Regions from separate parts of the Streptomyces sp. P17 genome, predicted to be linked through region 2. Evidence: riboswitches for the same ligand, from Rfam matches in the RefSeq annotation. Region 2 holds a riboswitch; each other region holds the start of a gene.

What was found. A riboswitch is a leader RNA that binds a small molecule or an ion and turns the genes downstream of it on or off. The one in region 2 is predicted to bind cyclic di-AMP.
Region 1: linked by a shared signal. The riboswitch ahead of RMT89_RS24740 (NlpC/P60 family protein) and the one ahead of RMT89_RS12245 (transglycosylase family protein) in region 2 are both predicted to bind cyclic di-AMP.
Region 3: linked by a shared signal. The riboswitch ahead of RMT89_RS01645 (M23 family metallopeptidase) and the one ahead of RMT89_RS12245 (transglycosylase family protein) in region 2 are both predicted to bind cyclic di-AMP.

What each region holds. Positions count from the first base shown of each region.
Region 1 covers NZ_JAVRBF010000039.1:68,512-73,929, forward strand. The annotation lists gene pcrA (DNA helicase PcrA) at 1-373, opposite strand, end outside; gene RMT89_RS24730 (hypothetical protein) at 437-619, opposite strand; gene RMT89_RS24735 (ScyD/ScyE family protein) at 770-1,399, opposite strand; cyclic di-AMP (ydaO/yuaA leader) riboswitch at 1,780-1,950, shown strand; gene RMT89_RS24740 (NlpC/P60 family protein) at 1,959-3,149, shown strand; gene RMT89_RS24745 (tellurite resistance/C4-dicarboxylate transporter family protein) at 3,248-4,270, shown strand; gene RMT89_RS24750 (hypothetical protein) at 4,248-4,601, opposite strand; gene RMT89_RS24755 (NlpC/P60 family protein) at 5,063-5,418, shown strand, end outside.
Region 2 covers NZ_JAVRBF010000015.1:20,865-26,282, reverse strand. The annotation lists gene RMT89_RS12255 (cytochrome P450) at 1-907, shown strand, start outside; gene RMT89_RS12250 (transglycosylase family protein) at 1,101-2,075, shown strand; cyclic di-AMP (ydaO/yuaA leader) riboswitch at 2,252-2,427, shown strand; gene RMT89_RS12245 (transglycosylase family protein) at 2,432-3,100, shown strand; gene eno (phosphopyruvate hydratase) at 3,400-4,680, shown strand; gene RMT89_RS12235 (septum formation initiator family protein) at 4,765-5,241, shown strand; gene RMT89_RS12230 (DUF501 domain-containing protein) at 5,265-5,418, shown strand, end outside.
Region 3 covers NZ_JAVRBF010000002.1:95,911-101,328, forward strand. The annotation lists gene RMT89_RS01630 (GNAT family N-acetyltransferase) at 1-767, opposite strand, end outside; gene RMT89_RS01635 (HPr family phosphocarrier protein) at 944-1,225, shown strand; gene RMT89_RS01640 (GntR family transcriptional regulator) at 1,363-2,049, opposite strand; gene RMT89_RS01645 (M23 family metallopeptidase) at 2,238-3,002, opposite strand; cyclic di-AMP (ydaO/yuaA leader) riboswitch at 3,015-3,178, opposite strand; gene RMT89_RS01650 (pitrilysin family protein) at 3,393-4,781, opposite strand; gene RMT89_RS01655 (pitrilysin family protein) at 4,778-5,418, opposite strand, start outside.

The DNA of each region.
Region 1 (5,418 bases), on a different contig from region 2:
AGGTGATCGCGAGGATCTGTCCGGGGTGCACATTCCGCTCGGCGAGCAGATAGGCGATGCGATGGGTGAGCACGCGCGTCTTGCCGGAGCCGGCGCCGGCCACGATGAGCAGCGGGGCGCCGGAGTGCACGACGGCCGCGCGCTGGTTCTCGTTCAGCCCCTCGATGAGCGCGGCCGCGTCGATGGCCGGGCGCGGGGCGCCGTCGCGGTAGTAGGCGTCCCGGTCCGGCGGCACGTCGAACCTCCCACCGAACAGATCGTCCGGAACCGGCTCCGGAGTGTGATCGTCCTCGGGCGGCGGCGGGGCTTCTTCCTCGTGCCCACGAGGGGTCTGGAGGTCCGCCAGGAAGCTGTCGTCAAAGAGGCTGCTCATCGCTCTCCGAGTCTAGGGCTCCCCACTGACACCCCGCCGCCGCCCTTGGGAACATCGCCCGAATCAGAAGCCGAGGATCTTCCAGACCTGCCCGCCGGGTGTCTTCTCGCCCTCCATGACGGTGCCGTCACGGTCCGCGACCGCCCAGGCCGAGACATAGACCTTTCCGTCGCACGGGTCGACGGTCACGCCCGCCGGGAACGGGACCTTGACATCCGTCCGCTTGCCGCCGGAGACCTTGGTCACGACGCCGTTGAACAGCTGGCTGACGTACAGATCGCCGCTGCCGTTGACGGCGGCCGCTGATCGGGCCGAAGCCGGACTTCCAGCCGAGGATCTTTCCGGCCCAGGGGTCGACGCGCCACACGCGCGCGGTGGGCTTCTCGGTGAGGCCGTTCAGCTCGCCGACGTAGAGCTTGCCGTCGGGGCCGAGGCGAGGGACGTGGGGACGGACTCGCGGCCGTTGTGGTCCGGGAAGACGGTGAAGGGGCGAGCCTTGCCGGACCCGGAGATCTCGACCAGGTCGTTCCCGGCCGCGTCCGCGACGGTCTTCCGCCCGTCGGGCAGGGCGAGGACGGCGTACGGGTTGGACTCCAGGTTCGCCTTGTGCGGGTTGTACCTCAGTTCCACGGCGGAGACGTCGGCGGCGATCCCGGCCTTGCCGTGACCGATGCGCAGCAGCTTGCCGAGGGTGTTCCAGGGCTTCTTCGTGGGCACCCCGGCCTCCGGCGGGACGAAGGTCTCCACGGCCCACACCTCGCCGTACAGGGCGGAGACACCGTCGACGCCGGTGGCGAAGCCGCCGTCCGGGGCGGCGCCCGAGGGCAGCCCCTTCACCACCCTGTGGTGCTTCCACGCACCCCCGTCCCAGTAGATCTTGGTGACGGCGGAGGTGAGACCGATACAGGTCTCGCCCTCAGGCCCCTCCCCGATGCACTTCTTGCCGCCCCGGCCGGCCTCGGCGACGTACAGCCGCCCCTGGTCGTAAGAGAGCTGGCGCGGATTGTCGAGTCCGCTCGCGATCACGCGGACGACCGGGCGGCTTTCCCCTCCCCCGCTCGCGCCCCGGCGGGCGCGATGCCCGCGGTGGCGGCGAGCGCGACGCCGGTGGCGACGACGAGTGACTTGCGCTTCCTCATGCCCGTCACCCCTACTCACCCACCGCGGCTCACACGACCACGGCCGGCTGGAAGCTAGCGCCCGGAAGCGGGCGGACGACGTCACTCCGGAGAAAATACGTACAAGTCGGCGCAGATCCGTCCGGATTGACCACGCCCAACGACGCCCTGACCTAAGGTCACGAAAATGTATCGGGCATATCACCCATCAACCTTCACAGGGGCCACACGAGTTGGCTACCGTGCCGGGCAGGCCGTACGACCCCCACCGGCGAACCTCGCCGGGCCGCGCGGCCTCCGCCGAGTCCGCTGCCCGCCCACGGCAGCCGGAGCCGGGGACCCACCGAACTTGGGGTGAATCGACCCGACTCCCTTACGGGAAAAGGTCGTAGGGCAACCCTTCCTAACCACCCGCCCGAACCCGACAGCTAACTCGGTAGGCGGACCATGGGAAGGAGTCGCCTCCCTTGGCGTCGCACCGCAAGTCGCCTCCGGCGGGTACGCGCGTAGCAGGCATACGGACCCCCGCCCTTGCCACGGCCGCCCTCACCTCCGTGGCCCTGCTGTCCCAGACGGCCAACGCCGGCCCGGCCACGGACGACAAGCCGAGCCTCGAAGAGGTCGAGAAGAAGGTCGACGACCTCTACCGCCAGGCGGAGACGGCGACCGAGAAGTACAACGCCGCCAAGGAGAAGACCACCAAGCAGCGCGAGCAGGCCGACACCCTCCTCGACGGCGTCGCCAAGCGCACCCAGAAGCTCAACGACGCGCGGGAGGAACTCGGTTCCCTCGCCGCCGCGCAGTACCGGACCGGCGCCTCCGCTCCCGGCACCGCGACGTTCCTGCTGGCCGACTCCCCGCGAGACTACTTCGACCAGACCCAGCTGATGAGCCGGATGACCGGCCGTCAGAAGGAAGCGGTCGACGACTACATCACGCAGCAGTCGGCGACGATGAAGAAGCGCACGGAGGCCACCGAGAGCCTCCAGACGCTGAACGAGTCGCAGAGCGATCTGAAGACCGCCAAGTCCACGGTCCAGAAGAAGCTCGCCGACGCGCGGGAGCTGCTGTCGCAGCTGACGGCGGAGGAGAAGGCGCGGCTCGCCGAGACCGAGCGCAAGCGCCAGGAGGAAGCCGCGCGCAAGACGGCCCAACTGGCCCAGCAGCAGGCGGAGGAGGAACAGCGCCGCCAGGAGGCCGCGGAGGCGGCGGCCCAGCAGCAGGAGAACACCTCTTCCGGTTCCGCAGAGACCTCCACCGGCAGCACGGAGTCCGAGTCCGCCGCCGACTCCACCTACGCCGCGAAGGCCGAGAAGGCGATCGCCTTCGCGCGCGCGCAGATCGGCAAGCCGTACGTCTGGGGCGCCACGGGACCCGACTCCTACGACTGCTCCGGCCTCACCCAGGCCGCCTGGAACGCCGCCGGCATCTCCCTCCCCCGCACCACCTACGACCAGGTCAACGTCGGGACCACGGTCCCCGTCTCCAGCGCCCGGCCCGGCGACCTCGTCTTCTTCTACGACGACGTCACCCACGTCGGCATCTACATAGGCAACGGCATGATGATCCACGCCCCGAAGCCCGGCGCCTACGTCCGCGAGGAGTCGATCTTCTACGACGGCGAGGGCTCGATCCACAGCGTGGTACGGCCGGCCTGAGGCGACGCGGCGCGCGCGGGGGTGATTCGGTGCCCCGTTTCCACACCCACGCGCGCGTGCCCCCTCGTAACCCGGGCCGCGCTCCTTAGCATCGGCGCATGTCCGGCACCTCTGCGCTTCGCTCACTTCGCGCCTGGTGGGCGCTGCGTCCTCCGGCGGCCGGGGCCGCGGTGATGGCGACCGGCATTGTGTCGGTCGGCCTGCACCTCACCGGATACGAGGTCCTGTCCCTTATCGCCCTGACCATCGCCTGCCTGGCATGGCTGGGACTCGCGGCGGACTTCGTCGTACGGCTGCTGCGGCAGCCGGAGCGCTGGCGCAAGGAGGCCGGCACCTCCGCCGCGCTCACCGCCGTCGCCGCGACGACCGTGCTCGGCACCCGCTTCTCCGCCGAGGACTGGCAGCCCCTGGCGGCGGCCCTGCTGGCGCTGGCCGCCCTGCTGTGGCCGGGCCTGCTCCACACCGTCGTGCGCCACTGGCACCGCCGCATGCCCGGCGCGGTGTTCCTGGGCTGTGTGGCCACGCAGGGCCTCGCCGTGCTCGGCGCCACGCTCGCCGCGGCGGAGTCGACGGCCTGGCTCGCGCACGCGGCACTGGTGCTGTTCTGGCTCGGTCTCGTCCTCTACGTCGTCGCCCTCACCCGCTTCGACCCGCGCCAGGTGGTGGAGGGCGCCGGGGACCAGTGGGTGGCGGGCGGCGCGCCGGCCATCTCCGCGCTCGCCGGGGCCAAGCTGATCGCCGCCGACAGCGCGCGTCTGTACCTGTGGAACAACGACGCCGACGACGTCCTGCGCCGGGTCACCGTCGCGCTGCTGGTGCTCGACCTCGCCTGGTACGCGGTACTCGTCGTGGCCGAGGTGATCCGGCCACGGACCCGCTACGACGTCCGCCGCTGGGCGACCGTGTTCCCGCTGGGCATGACCGCGGCGGCGACCCTGTCGGTCGCCGCCGCGGTCGACGTCTCCTGGCTGGAAGGCCCCGGCGAGGTCCTGCTGTGGATCGCGGTCGCGGCCTGGCTGGCCGTCGCCGTGGGGGCGGTGCGGGAGGAGCGGGCCTACGCCTCGGCCGCCTCGGCCGCCTCGGCCGGGGAGGCCGGGCTCACGTCCACAGCACCGCGATGAAGATGTTCGCCGTGGTGAGCAGTCCCACCAGGCCGAACAGGTTCTTGTCCACCTTCTCGTCGTCCCGCTTCACATAGACGAGACCGAGGATCACGATCAGCAGGGCCAGCTTCACGCCGATCTTGATGTTGTCGACCGTCTGGTCGTCCGCCTGGTTGAGCCCGACCAGGATCACCCCGGTGACCAGCATCGTCAGCGCGCCGTGCAGCATCGCCGGCACGAAGCGGGCGGTGCCCTGGCCCATCGCCTTCATCTGGGTGAGGAATCCGCCCAGGAGGGAGGCGATGCCGATGATGTGCAGGCCGACGAAGAGATGGATGAGTACGTCCATGAGGCCGGAGCCTAATCAGGGGGTCCTGGGGCGCCCGACACCGGGCCACCTTCCCCGCCCGCATTCCCCGCTCGATGGACCTTGCATATATGCGCTCCATAGCACCCCCTCACCCCCACCCACCCCGAAACCACCACTTCGGTCATCGCACAGCGTGAAGGCGACCGCCCCATTCGCGGATCACGGTCACATACGGTCACCCGGCGATCCCCCCATGGCAGTTCCGCACAACGCGTTACCGACCCGACACACCCAGGTTTAGCGTCCTCCACCAGGTGACCGGCTCCCCACCGCCGCCCGGGCCAGGGGCGGCAGTCGGACACCACCGCCGAGAAGGTCCGGCGGCGGCCTGCTCCCCCTGTGCGGGCCGCCGCCGGACGCGCAAGCCGTACGACGCTCCCCCTGGCGGCCGTACGGGCCGGGCGGGTCGTACGACTCGTGCGAAAGGACGTGCAGTCCACGTGGCAGCGCACCGTAAGCCCCGACAGCGCTCGGCCGGCGGCACCAACGTCCGTACGGCCGCCACGGTCGCCCTCGCGGGCGCGGCCAGCGCGACGGGCTTCGACGGGACCGGGCACGCCGAGCCCGAACTGACACCGGCGCAGGTCAAGGCGGAGGTGGACCGGCTGTACCAGGAGGCGGAGGCCGCCACCGACAAGTACAACGGCGCGAAGGAGAAGGCGGATGCGGCCGAGGCGCGCCTGAAGACGCTGCGGGACGAGGCGGCGCGCAAGACGGAGAAGCTCAACTCGGCGCGGGACACGCTCGGTTCGGTGGCCGCGGCACAGTACCGCGACGGCGGTCTCGACCCCGCCGT
Region 2 (5,418 bases):
GTTCGCGCCGCGCGTGCAGGAGCTCACCGACCAGCTCATCGACCGGTTCGCGCACACCGGAAGCGCCGACCTCATCCATGAGTTCGCCTTCCCGCTCCCCATCTACGCGATCTGCGACCTGCTCGGCGTCCCCCGCGAGGACCAGGACGACTTCCGGGACTGGGCGGGCATGATGATCCGCCACCAGGGCGGCCCCAGAGGCGGAGTCGCGCGGTCCGTGAAGAAGATGCGCGGCTATCTCGCCGACCTCATCCACCGCAAGCGGGAGGCGCTGCCCGACACCCCCGCCCCCGGCGAGGACCTCATCTCCGGTCTCATCCGAGCCTCCGACCACGGCGAGCACCTCACCGAGAACGAGGCCGCCGCCATGGCCTTCATCCTTCTGTTCGCCGGCTTCGAAACCACGGTGAATTTGATCGGTAATGGCACATTTGCCCTGCTTACCCACCCCGAGCAGCGGGCCCGACTCCAGCAGTCCCTCGCCGCACAGGAGACAACCCTCCTCGAAACCGGCGTAGAAGAACTCCTCCGCTACGACGGCCCCGTCGAGCTCGCCACCTGGCGCTTCGCCACGCAGCCCCTCACCATCGGCGGCCAGGACATCGCCCCCGGTGACCCGGTGCTCGTCGTTCTCGCCGCCGCCGACCGGGACCCGGAGCGGTTCGCCGAGCCCGACACGCTCGACCTCTCCCGCCGTGACAACCAGCACCTCGGTTACGGCCACGGCATCCACTACTGCCTGGGGGCCCCGCTCGCCCGCCTGGAGGGCCAGACCGCGCTGGCCACGCTCCTCACCCGCCTCCCGGACCTCCGACTCGCGGTGGAACCGGCCGATTTGCGCTGGCGCGGCGGCCTTATCATGCGCGGATTGCGCACGCTTCCGGTCGAGTTCACCCCAAGTGCCTGAACCGGCCCACGCCCAGGCCCGCTCGACGGACCGTCAGGTCAAACGTGACACACCCTCAAGTCTGTGATCTTCACGTGATCTGCGCGGCATTAACTTGTGACAAGTGATCGTCTGCCGATACGTTCACTCGTCAGCGCGGCGCCTCGCCTCACCGGCACCGCGCCGGTCCCCGCTGTCTCCGAAAGGCCCTCGCATGCTCTCCGGGAACGGTCGTCACCGTCGCCCCCGCCAGGCTCCCGCTCTCATCGTCGCGGCCGGAGTGACCGGCTCCGCCATCGCCATCCCGCTCCTCGGCGCCTCGGGCGCCAGCGCGGCCGAGGGCACCACATGGGACCGGGTCGCGGAGTGCGAGAGCGGTGGCTCCTGGAGCGAGGACGGCGGCAACGGCTATTACGGCGGTCTCCAGGTCACCCAGGAGAACTGGGAGCGGTACGGCGGCACGACGTACGCCGCCAGCGCGGACCAGGCCAGCCGCTCCCAGCAGATAGCCGTCGCCGAGCGCATCCTCGCCGACCAGGGTCTCGCCGCCTGGCCGACCTGCGGCCCGCTCTCCGGCCTTGACGCCGAGTCGGGTTCGGTGGACATCGACACGGGCGTGGCGAGCGATGAGCCCGCTTCACCCGACTCCTCCGCTTCGCCCGACTCGTCTGGTTTGCTGGACTCCCTCGATGGCGACTCCTCCGACGCGAAGTCCAGTGCGCCCCAGTCACCCGAGGTGACGGACAACTCGACCAAGTCGGACAAGTCCCCCGAGTCTCCTGACGCCACGGAGTCGGCGGAGCCCTCGGGATCCCCCGAGAGTGACGCCTCTCAGGGAACCGACAGCGAATCCACAGCCACTTCCGGGCGGGACAACTCGGACAACTCCGGTCAGACTGAAGGCGATTCCGCCCTCACCGACACCGGCTCCACCGGCACCGGCTCCACCGGCACCGGCCGCCACCGCGGCGAGCCCGCCGAGGAAACCACCGAGGAGAGCGCCACCGACGGGTCGTACGTCGTCCGCTTGGGCGACAGTCTCGTGGGCATCGCCGACTCTCTTGACCTGAACGGCGGATGGCGCGGCCTCTACGCCGCCAACAAGTCGACCGTCGGCGCCGACCCTGACCTCATCCTTCCCGGTCAGACCCTTGAAGTAGGGGTCGAACCGGTCGAAAAGCAGGGGTAGTTCACGTCACGCTTCGCGCCGAATGTCCGGTTTGGCGAAAGTGTGGGATGAGTCTCAGAAGCCCTGATCGTCTTTGAAATTCCGCGGATCGCCTGTCTACGGTCAGGACCGCTCGCCAACACGAGCCCCGGCTGCCGCAACGCCGAATCCTGCCAGCGGCCGTACGGGAACAGTCGTCGCGTCATGCGCCGTAGGCAGGAGCGGGGGACCCAAGGTAAGCGCCGGGACCGGCAGTTGAGGCAGCTCAACAGACGGCACCGGCTTGGGGTGAAGCCGCGCACGAGTGCGCGGCCGGGCAACTCAACCGGCCCGAACCCGACAGCTCACCTCGCAGGCGTCGGTGAGGGGATCGATCCATGCTGTTTTCCGGTAAGGGCAAGCACCGTCGTCCGTCCAAGGCCACCCGCGCCATCGCCATCGCCGGCGTCACCGGCGCCGCTGTCGCCGCCCCGCTGATGGCGGCCGGCAACGCCTCCGCCGCCACCGCCTCCGAGTGGGACGCCGTCGCCCAGTGCGAGTCCGGCGGCAACTGGTCCATCAACACCGGCAACGGCTACTACGGCGGTCTGCAGTTCTCCGCCTCCACCTGGGCCGCGTACGGCGGCACGCAGTACGCCTCCAGCGCCGACCAGGCCTCCAAGGCCCAGCAGATCGAGATCGCCGAGAAGGTCCTCGCGGGCCAGGGCAAGGGCGCCTGGCCCGTTTGCGGCACCGGCCTGTCGAGCGCCGCGTACACCGGCGGCTCCGCCGAGACCAGCACCGAGACCCGTTCGACCGAGGAGCAGCCCGCCTCGCGTTCGACCGAGCGTCCGGCGCAGAAGGCGCAGAAGACCGTCACCACCCCGACCGGCAAGAAGGTCAAGAAGGGCGACGGCGAGTACAAGGTCGTCAAGGGCGACACCCTCAGCACCATCGCCGAGGAGCACGACGTCAAGGGCGGCTGGGAGAAGCTCTTCCAGCTGAACAAGGACATCGTCGAGGACGCCGACCTGATCTACCCCGGTCAGCAGCTGGACCTCAAGTAATCCCGTAGCCGAACCACAGGACCCTCATATCCGTGGCCTCCATACTGGAGGCCTCGTGAGGGCCACCCCCGTCCCCACGGGCTCCCCGCTCCGGTGCGTGTTCCCCCGTACGCACCGGGGCGGGGTTTTCTTTTCCGGTAATTCACCGTTCCTTTGTTCCGCTGAGAAACAATGAGTACCGTCTGTCCTTGTCCACGGGACGGTCGGTCGGCTGGCCGATGTCCCTCAGGCGGTTAGGCTCTAGTCGCAAGGCTCACTGCCCCGCACTTCCAGCGTCACATCCCAAGAAGGAGATGCTCGTGCCGTCCATCGACGTCGTCGTAGCCCGGGAAATCCTGGACTCCCGAGGCAACCCCACGGTCGAGGTCGAGGTCGGCCTCGACGACGGCAGCACGGGTCGTGCCGCCGTTCCGTCCGGCGCGTCCACCGGCGCCTTCGAGGCCATCGAGCTCCGCGACGGTGACCCGAACCGCTACCAGGGCAAGGGTGTCGAGAAGGCCGTCCTCGCCGTCATCGAGCAGATCGGCCCCGAGCTGGTCGGCTACGACGCCACCGAGCAGCGCCTGATCGACCAGGCGATGTTCGACCTGGACGCCACCGACAACAAGGGCTCCCTCGGCGCCAACGCCATCCTCGGCGTCTCGCTCGCCGTCGCCCACGCCGCCTCCGAGGCCAGCGACCTCCCGCTCTTCCGTTACCTGGGCGGCCCGAACGCGCACCTGCTGCCGGTGCCGATGATGAACATCCTGAACGGCGGCTCGCACGCCGACTCCAACGTGGACATCCAGGAGTTCATGATCGCCCCGATCGGCGCGGAGTCCTTCTCCGAGGCGCTGCGCTGGGGCACCGAGGTCTACCACACCCTCAAGAAGGTGCTGAAGGCCAAGGGCCTGTCCACCGGCCTCGGCGACGAGGGCGGCTTCGCCCCGAACCTCGGCTCCAACCGCGAGGCCCTCGACCTCATCCTTGAGGCCATCAAGGAAGCCGGTTACGCCCCCGGCGAGCAGATCGCCCTCGCGCTCGACGTCGCCGCCTCCGAGTTCTACAAGGACGGCGTCTACTCCTTCGAGGGCAAGGAGCGCTCCGCCGCCGAGATGACGGAGTACTACGCCGAACTTGTCGAGGCGTACCCGCTCGTCTCCATCGAGGACCCGCTGTTCGAGGACGACTGGGCCGGCTGGAAGACCATCACCGACAAGCTCGGCGACAAGGTCCAGCTCGTCGGCGACGACCTGTTCGTCACCAACCCGGAGCGCCTCGCCCGTGGCATCGAGGACGGCGCGGCCAACGCGCTGCTCGTGAAGGTGAACCAGATCGGTTCGCTCACCGAGACCCTGGACGCCGTGGAGCTCGCCCAGCGCAGCGGCTTCAAGTGCATGATGTCCCACCGCTCCGGCGAGACCGAGGACGTCACCATCGCCGACCTCGCCGTCGCCACCAACTGCGGCCAGATCAAGACCGGCGCCCCGGCCCGCTCCGAGCGCGTCGCCAAGTACAACCAGCTGCTGCGCATCGAGGAGATCCTCGACGACGCCGCGGTGTACGCCGGTCGCTCGGCCTTCCCCCGCTTCAAGGGCTAATGGCCTAGCCCGTCGTACGTACGTCCCCGTACCCGGTCCCGTACCGTGTGCGGGGACGTACGCGCGTGTGAACGGGAGTGAGCGATGGCCGTCAAGGAGCGGGACCGTTTCTCCACCGCGACCAGGATCAGGTTGCTCGGTGAGCAGACGGCGGCCCGTGTCTACCGCTCCCAGACCAAACGGCAGGCCCGCCGCTCCCGGCTCACCGGCCGCGCGGCCCTGCTCGCCCTCGTCGTCTGCTCCCTGGTCGTCGCGCTCGCCTACCCGATAAGGCAGTACGTCGCCCAGCGCTCCGAGATCGCCGATCTGGAGCGGAAGAAGCAGCAGGCCCAGGAGCGGGTGGAGGAACTGCGCGATCTCAAGGCACGCTGGCAGGACGACGCGTACGCGGAGCAGCGGATCCGGGAGCGGCTGCACTATGTGATGCCGGGGGAGACCGGCTTCATCGTGGTCGACCCCGACGCGGCGAAGCAGGCGCGCACCGACCTGGGCGCCGCCGACCGGCCCTGGTACGCGAACGTCTGGGACGGGGTCGACAAGTCCGACGCCGCCGATCGATAGACAGACAGAGACGAAAGACTGGTATGGAAACGCCCCCGCCCTCTACTCCGCGTACCGAGCCGACCGACGCGGATGTCGAGGCCTTCAAGCAGCAGCTCGGCCGGCCGCCGCGTGGGCTGCGCGCCATCGCGCACCGTTGTCCCTGCGGGCAGCCGGATGTGGTGGAGACGGCGCCTC
Region 3 (5,418 bases), on a different contig from region 2:
TTCAGCCCCTCGGGGAACGCCTGGTTCACGGCGTACAGCGGACCTTGGAACCCGCCCTCCCGGATGTTGTCCAGGACGCCGCGGCCCACACCGCCGGGTGCGCGGCCGGCACCGATGACGGCCACCGAGCCGGGGACCAGGAGCCGTTGCACGGAGCGCCCCTCGGCGCGCTGTTCGCGCGCGTACTGCACGGCGAGCGAGCGGTCCGTCGGTTCCAGGTCGAACTCCAGGCGGACGACGCCGTCCTCGAAGCTGCGCTTCTGGGTGTACCCGGCGTCCGTGAACACCTTGATCATCTTGGTGTTGGCGGGCAGCACCTCGGCGGCGAACCGCCGGATGCCCCGCTCGCGCGCGACCGCGCCGATGTGTTCGAGCAGGGCGGAGGCGACCCCGCGCCCCTGATGGGCGTCCTGGACGAGGAAGGCGACCTCGGCCTCGTCGGCGGGGGCGGAGGCGGGCAGACCGTCGGCGCCAATGCGGTCATAGCGTACGGTTGCGATGAACTCGCCGCCGATCGTGGCCGCGAGTCCCACCCTGTCCACAAAGTCGTGGTGCGTGAAGCGGTGGACGTCCTTGGCGGACAGACGCGGGTAGGGCGCGAAGAAGCGGTAGTACTTCGACTCGTCCGAGACCTGCTCGTAGAAGCTGACCAGGCGCTCGGCGTCATCAACGGTGATGGGGCGGATGCGCGCGGTGCCGCCGTCGCGCAGCACCACGTCGGCTTCCCAGTGGGCGGGGTACTCGTGCCGGTCCGACGCGCTCTGCATGGGGCCCAGAGTACGGCTCGCGTACGACAACGGCGCGAGGCAGTCTGTGGAGGACGAGTGTCGGATCGAGGCCGCGGTCCGACGGCTGCACGGGACGGGACGAAGGTCCGTTCCGGACACGCTTCACGTGTGGAACACTGGTCTAGACAACCTGAGAACCTGAAGGGCAGCATCACATGGCTGAGCGCCGCGTCAACGTCGGCTGGGCCGAGGGCCTCCACGCCCGCCCCGCCTCCATCTTCGTCCGAGCCGCCACGGCCGCAGGCGTCCCCGTGACGATCGCCAAGGCCGACGGCAACCCCGTCAACGCGGCCTCCATGCTGGCGGTTCTGGGCCTGGGCGCCCAGGGCGGCGAGGAGATCGTGCTCGCCTCCGAGGCCGAGGGTGCGGACATCGCCCTCGACCGTCTGGCGAAGCTGGTCTCCGAGGGTCTCGAAGAGCTTCCCGAGACCGTCTGAGTAATTTCCGGTCGCGGCACACGCCGCTTCCATCGAGGGCTCGCCCGAATTACCGGGCGGGCCCTTCGCCATTTCCGCTTCCGGGCAGCGAAAATAATCCCCCGGAAATTACACCCTCTTTGTATACGGCGCGCATGTTAATGCCGCAGGCCAGACATGTTTACGGGATGTTGCGAATTCCTCACACGCTCCCCGCCGGAAGGGAACCGCAGCCTGTGCGTACCGCTGGAGCGCTCTGTGTGCACGGCGGTGATCGCCCGCGCGCGCTCGCTGTCCCCGCGCGCCACCGCGTCCACGATCGCGCCGTGCTCCGCCCAGGTCTCCGCGGGACTGGCCGGCGCCTCCACCGCGTACATCCAGGCGATCTTGTGCCGCAACTGGGTCAGCATCGAGGTCAGGGCGGGGCTGCCGGAGGCCTGGGCGAGCGTCTCGTGGAACCAGCCGCCCAGGGAGCGCAGATCCTCGCTGTTGCCCCTTCTGGCCCGCTCCTGACCGAGCCTCACCAGGCCGCGCAGCACCTTCAGATGCGCCTCGGTGCGCCGCTGGGCGGCCCGCGCGGCGCCGAGCGGCTCCAGCAGCGAGCGCATCTCCAGCAGGTCGGAGGCCTCCTGCTCGGTGGGTTCCGCGACGCACGCGCCCGCGTGCCGCCGGGTCACCACGAAGCCCTCCGCCTCCAGCGTGCGCAGGGCCTCCCGGACGGGGACGCGCGAGACGCCGTAGCGGCGCGCCAGCAGTTCCTCGGTGAGTCGGCTGCCGCGCTCGTAGACACCGGCGACGATGTCGTCCCGGATCGCCGTGCATACCGAATGCGCCGGAATACGCATGACCGACCTCCGCTTTAATCCCCGTGAAACGTCGATGACTGACGTGTGTTCAGTGACTCTATTGCAGTGAGCCGGAATTTCCGATGGCGGGCCGGAATCCATGGATATTTTTTGGACAGCGAGGGCTCACAAACGCCGAAAACCCCGGCTCGGCGAGCCGGGGTCCCGGGAAGCGGTGGCGGGTGTCGTCAGACGTTCACGCCGCGCGAGCGGAGGTAGGCGACGGGGTCGAGGTCCGAGCCGTACTCCGCGGTCGTACGGGCCTCCAAGTGCAGATGGGGCCCGGTGACGTTGCCGGTGGCGCCGGAGAGGCCTATCTGCTGGCCCGGGGTGACGCTCTGGCCCACCGAGACGCCGATGGACGAGAGGTGGGCGTACTGGGTGTACGTGCCGTCGTGCATCTTGATGACGATCTGGTTGCCGTACGCCCCGCCCCAGCCGGCCTCGACGACGGTGCCCATGCCGACCGAGCGGACGGAGGTGCCGCTGGAGGCGTGGAAGTCGGCGCCGGTGTGGCTGCCGGAGGACCAGAGGGCGCCGCCGGCCTTGTAACTGGTCGACACGTAGGAGCCGGAGACCGGGGAGACGAAGGTGTTCAGGCGCTTGCGCTCGGCCTCGCGGGCGGCGCGCTCCTTGGCCTCGCGCGCCTTCTTGGCCGCCTCGGCGGCCTTCTTGCGCGCGGCCTCCTCGGCCTTCTGCTTCGCCTCGGCCTCGTCGGCCGCCTGCTGCTGGGCGGCGGCCTGGGCGTCGATCTGCGCGGCGACCGAGTCGCCGATGGTGATGACGGGGGTGAGAGCGGTCTGCTCGGCGGAGATGTCCGCGGCGAGCGCGGGGCTCGACAGGGTTCCGATGACGCCGGTGGTGGTGAGTGCCGCGACGCCCGCCGCGCGGGCGGTGGTGCGCTGCATCCTGCTGGGACGACGGTGCTTCCCGGTGGCGCGCGTGAACGCCATGAAGTGGGTGGTCCTTTCCTTCCCTCTCGCCTACCGGGTTAGCTGACGGGTTCGGAGCAGGAAGGTCTCCTACGGACCCCCTCGCTCACGCGCGGGCGTCCGATTCACCCCAGGGACTGCGGTGGGTCCCCGGCTCCCCTGGCTCGCGCCGTACGGGGACTCGGCGATGACTGTCCGGTGCCGCGGATGCGGCGCACTGCCTGACGGACAGCCCGCACGACGCTAAACGGGGCAACTTTCAATCCCCAAACGGATCACGGCTTTTGTAGCGCATGCCACAGGTCAGACAGGCAACCTCTCCCTCAATTCGGACATAAGGGGGCCCTGGTGACGCTTCCGTCACCAGGGCCCCACACGCGCGTGATCGCGCGTTCACGTCCGAGGGTGTGTCTACTCGGCTGTCACAACGGTGACTTCACCGATGCCGAGGGCCTCGACGGGCTCCTTGATCTGCGCCGCGTCACCGACCAGCACGGTCACCAGACGGTCCACCGGGAAGGCGCTCACGACGGCCGCGGTGGCCTCCACGGTGCCGGTCGCGGCGAGCTGGCGGTACAGCGTGGCCTGGTAGTCGTCCGGCAGGTGCTGCTCGACCTGGTCGGCCAGGGTGCTCGCCACGGCGGCGGCCGTCTCGTACTTCAGCGGCGCCACCCCGACGAGGTTCTGTACGGCGACGTCCCGCTCGGCGTCGGTGAGCCCGCCCTCGGCGAGGGTGCGCAGCACGGTCCACAGGTCCTGCAGGGCGGGACCGGTGTTGGGGGTGTCGACGGAGCCGCTGATGGCGAGCATCGCGGCGCCGGTGCCGTCGGGGGCGGAGCGCAGGACCTGCCCGAAGGAGCGCACGCCGTAGGTGTAGCCCTTCTCCTCACGCAGGACGCGGTCCAGGCGGGAGGTGAGGGTGCCGCCGAGGCAGTACGTGCCGAGGACCTGGGCCGGCCACACGCGGTCGTGCCGGTCGGGGCCGACGCGGCCGATCAGCAGCTGCGTCTGGACGGCTCCGGGGCGGTCCACGATGACGACGCGGCCGGTGTCGTCGGCGGTGACCGGGGGTACGGGCCGCGGCTCGGCCGAGGAGCCGGTCCAGGAGCCGAGGGTGTCGGCGAGGAGCGCGTCGAGGTCGGTGCCGGTGAGGTCGCCGACCACCACGGCGGTGGCCGTGGCGGGGCGGACGTGCCGCTCGTAGAAGGCGCGTACGGCCCCGGAGTCGATGGCCGCGACCGTCTCCTCGGTGCCCTGGCGCGGGCGCGACATGCGCACGGTGGCCGGGAAGAGCTGCTTGGACAGCTCCTTGGCAGCGCGCCGGGAGGGGTTGGCCAGCTCGTGCGGGATCTCGTCAAGGCGGTTGCGCACCAGCCGTTCGACCTCGCTGTCGGCGAAGGCGGGCGCCCTCAGCGCGTCGGCGAGCAGTCCGAGCGCCTTGGACAGGCGGGAGACCGGCACTTCGAGGGAGAGGCGTACGCCGGGGTGGTCGGCGTGCGCGTCGAGGGTGGCGCCGCAGCGTTCCAGCTCGGCGGCGAACTCCTCGGCGGTGTGCTTGTCGGTGCCCTCGGAGAAGGCACGCGCCATGATCGTGGCGACGCCGTCGAGGCCGGCCGGCTCGGCCTCCAGGGGGGCGTCCAGGAGCACCTCGACCGCCACGACCTGCTGGCCGGGGCGGTGGCAGCGCAAGACCGCCAGACCGTTGTCGAGGGTCCCGCGCGTGGGTGCAGGGAAGGCCCAGACCTTCGGCTCGCCCGCCTGCGGCTGGGGGTGGAACTCCATCGTGGCGAGCTCGGTCACTTGGCCGCCTCCTCGTTGTCGTCGGTGGCTTCCACGGTGGCCGCGGACTCCAGGTCTTCGGTGGGCTCCTCGACGGTCTCCGTGGGGACGGTCGGCTCGTAGACGAGCACCGCGCGGTTGTCGGGGCGCAGGCGGGCCTTGGCGACCTCCTGGACCTCCTCGGCCGTCACCTCCAGCACCCGCTTCACGGCGGTGAGGGCGAGCTGCGGGTCACCGAACAGGACGGCGTAGCGGCACAGTTCGTCGGCGCGGCCCGCGACGGTGCCGAGCCGGTCCAGCCACTCGCGCTCCAACTGGGCCTGGGCGCGCTCCATTTCCTCGGCCGTCGGCCCCTGCTCGGCGAACCGGGCGAGCTCCTCGTCGATGGCGGCCTCGATGACGGGGACCTCGACGTCACCGGAGGTCTTCACGTCAAGCCAGCCCAGGGAGGGCGCTCCGGCGAGCCGCAGCAGCCCGAACCCGGCGGCGACGGCCGTACGGTCGCGCCGTACGAGACGGTTGTAGAGGCGGGAGGACTCGCCGCCGCCGAGGACGGTCAGGGCCAGGTCGGCCGCGTCGCACGCGCGTGTGCCGTCGTGCGGGAGGCGGTAGGCGGCCATCAACGCCCGCGCGGGGACCTCCTCCTCGACGATCTCGC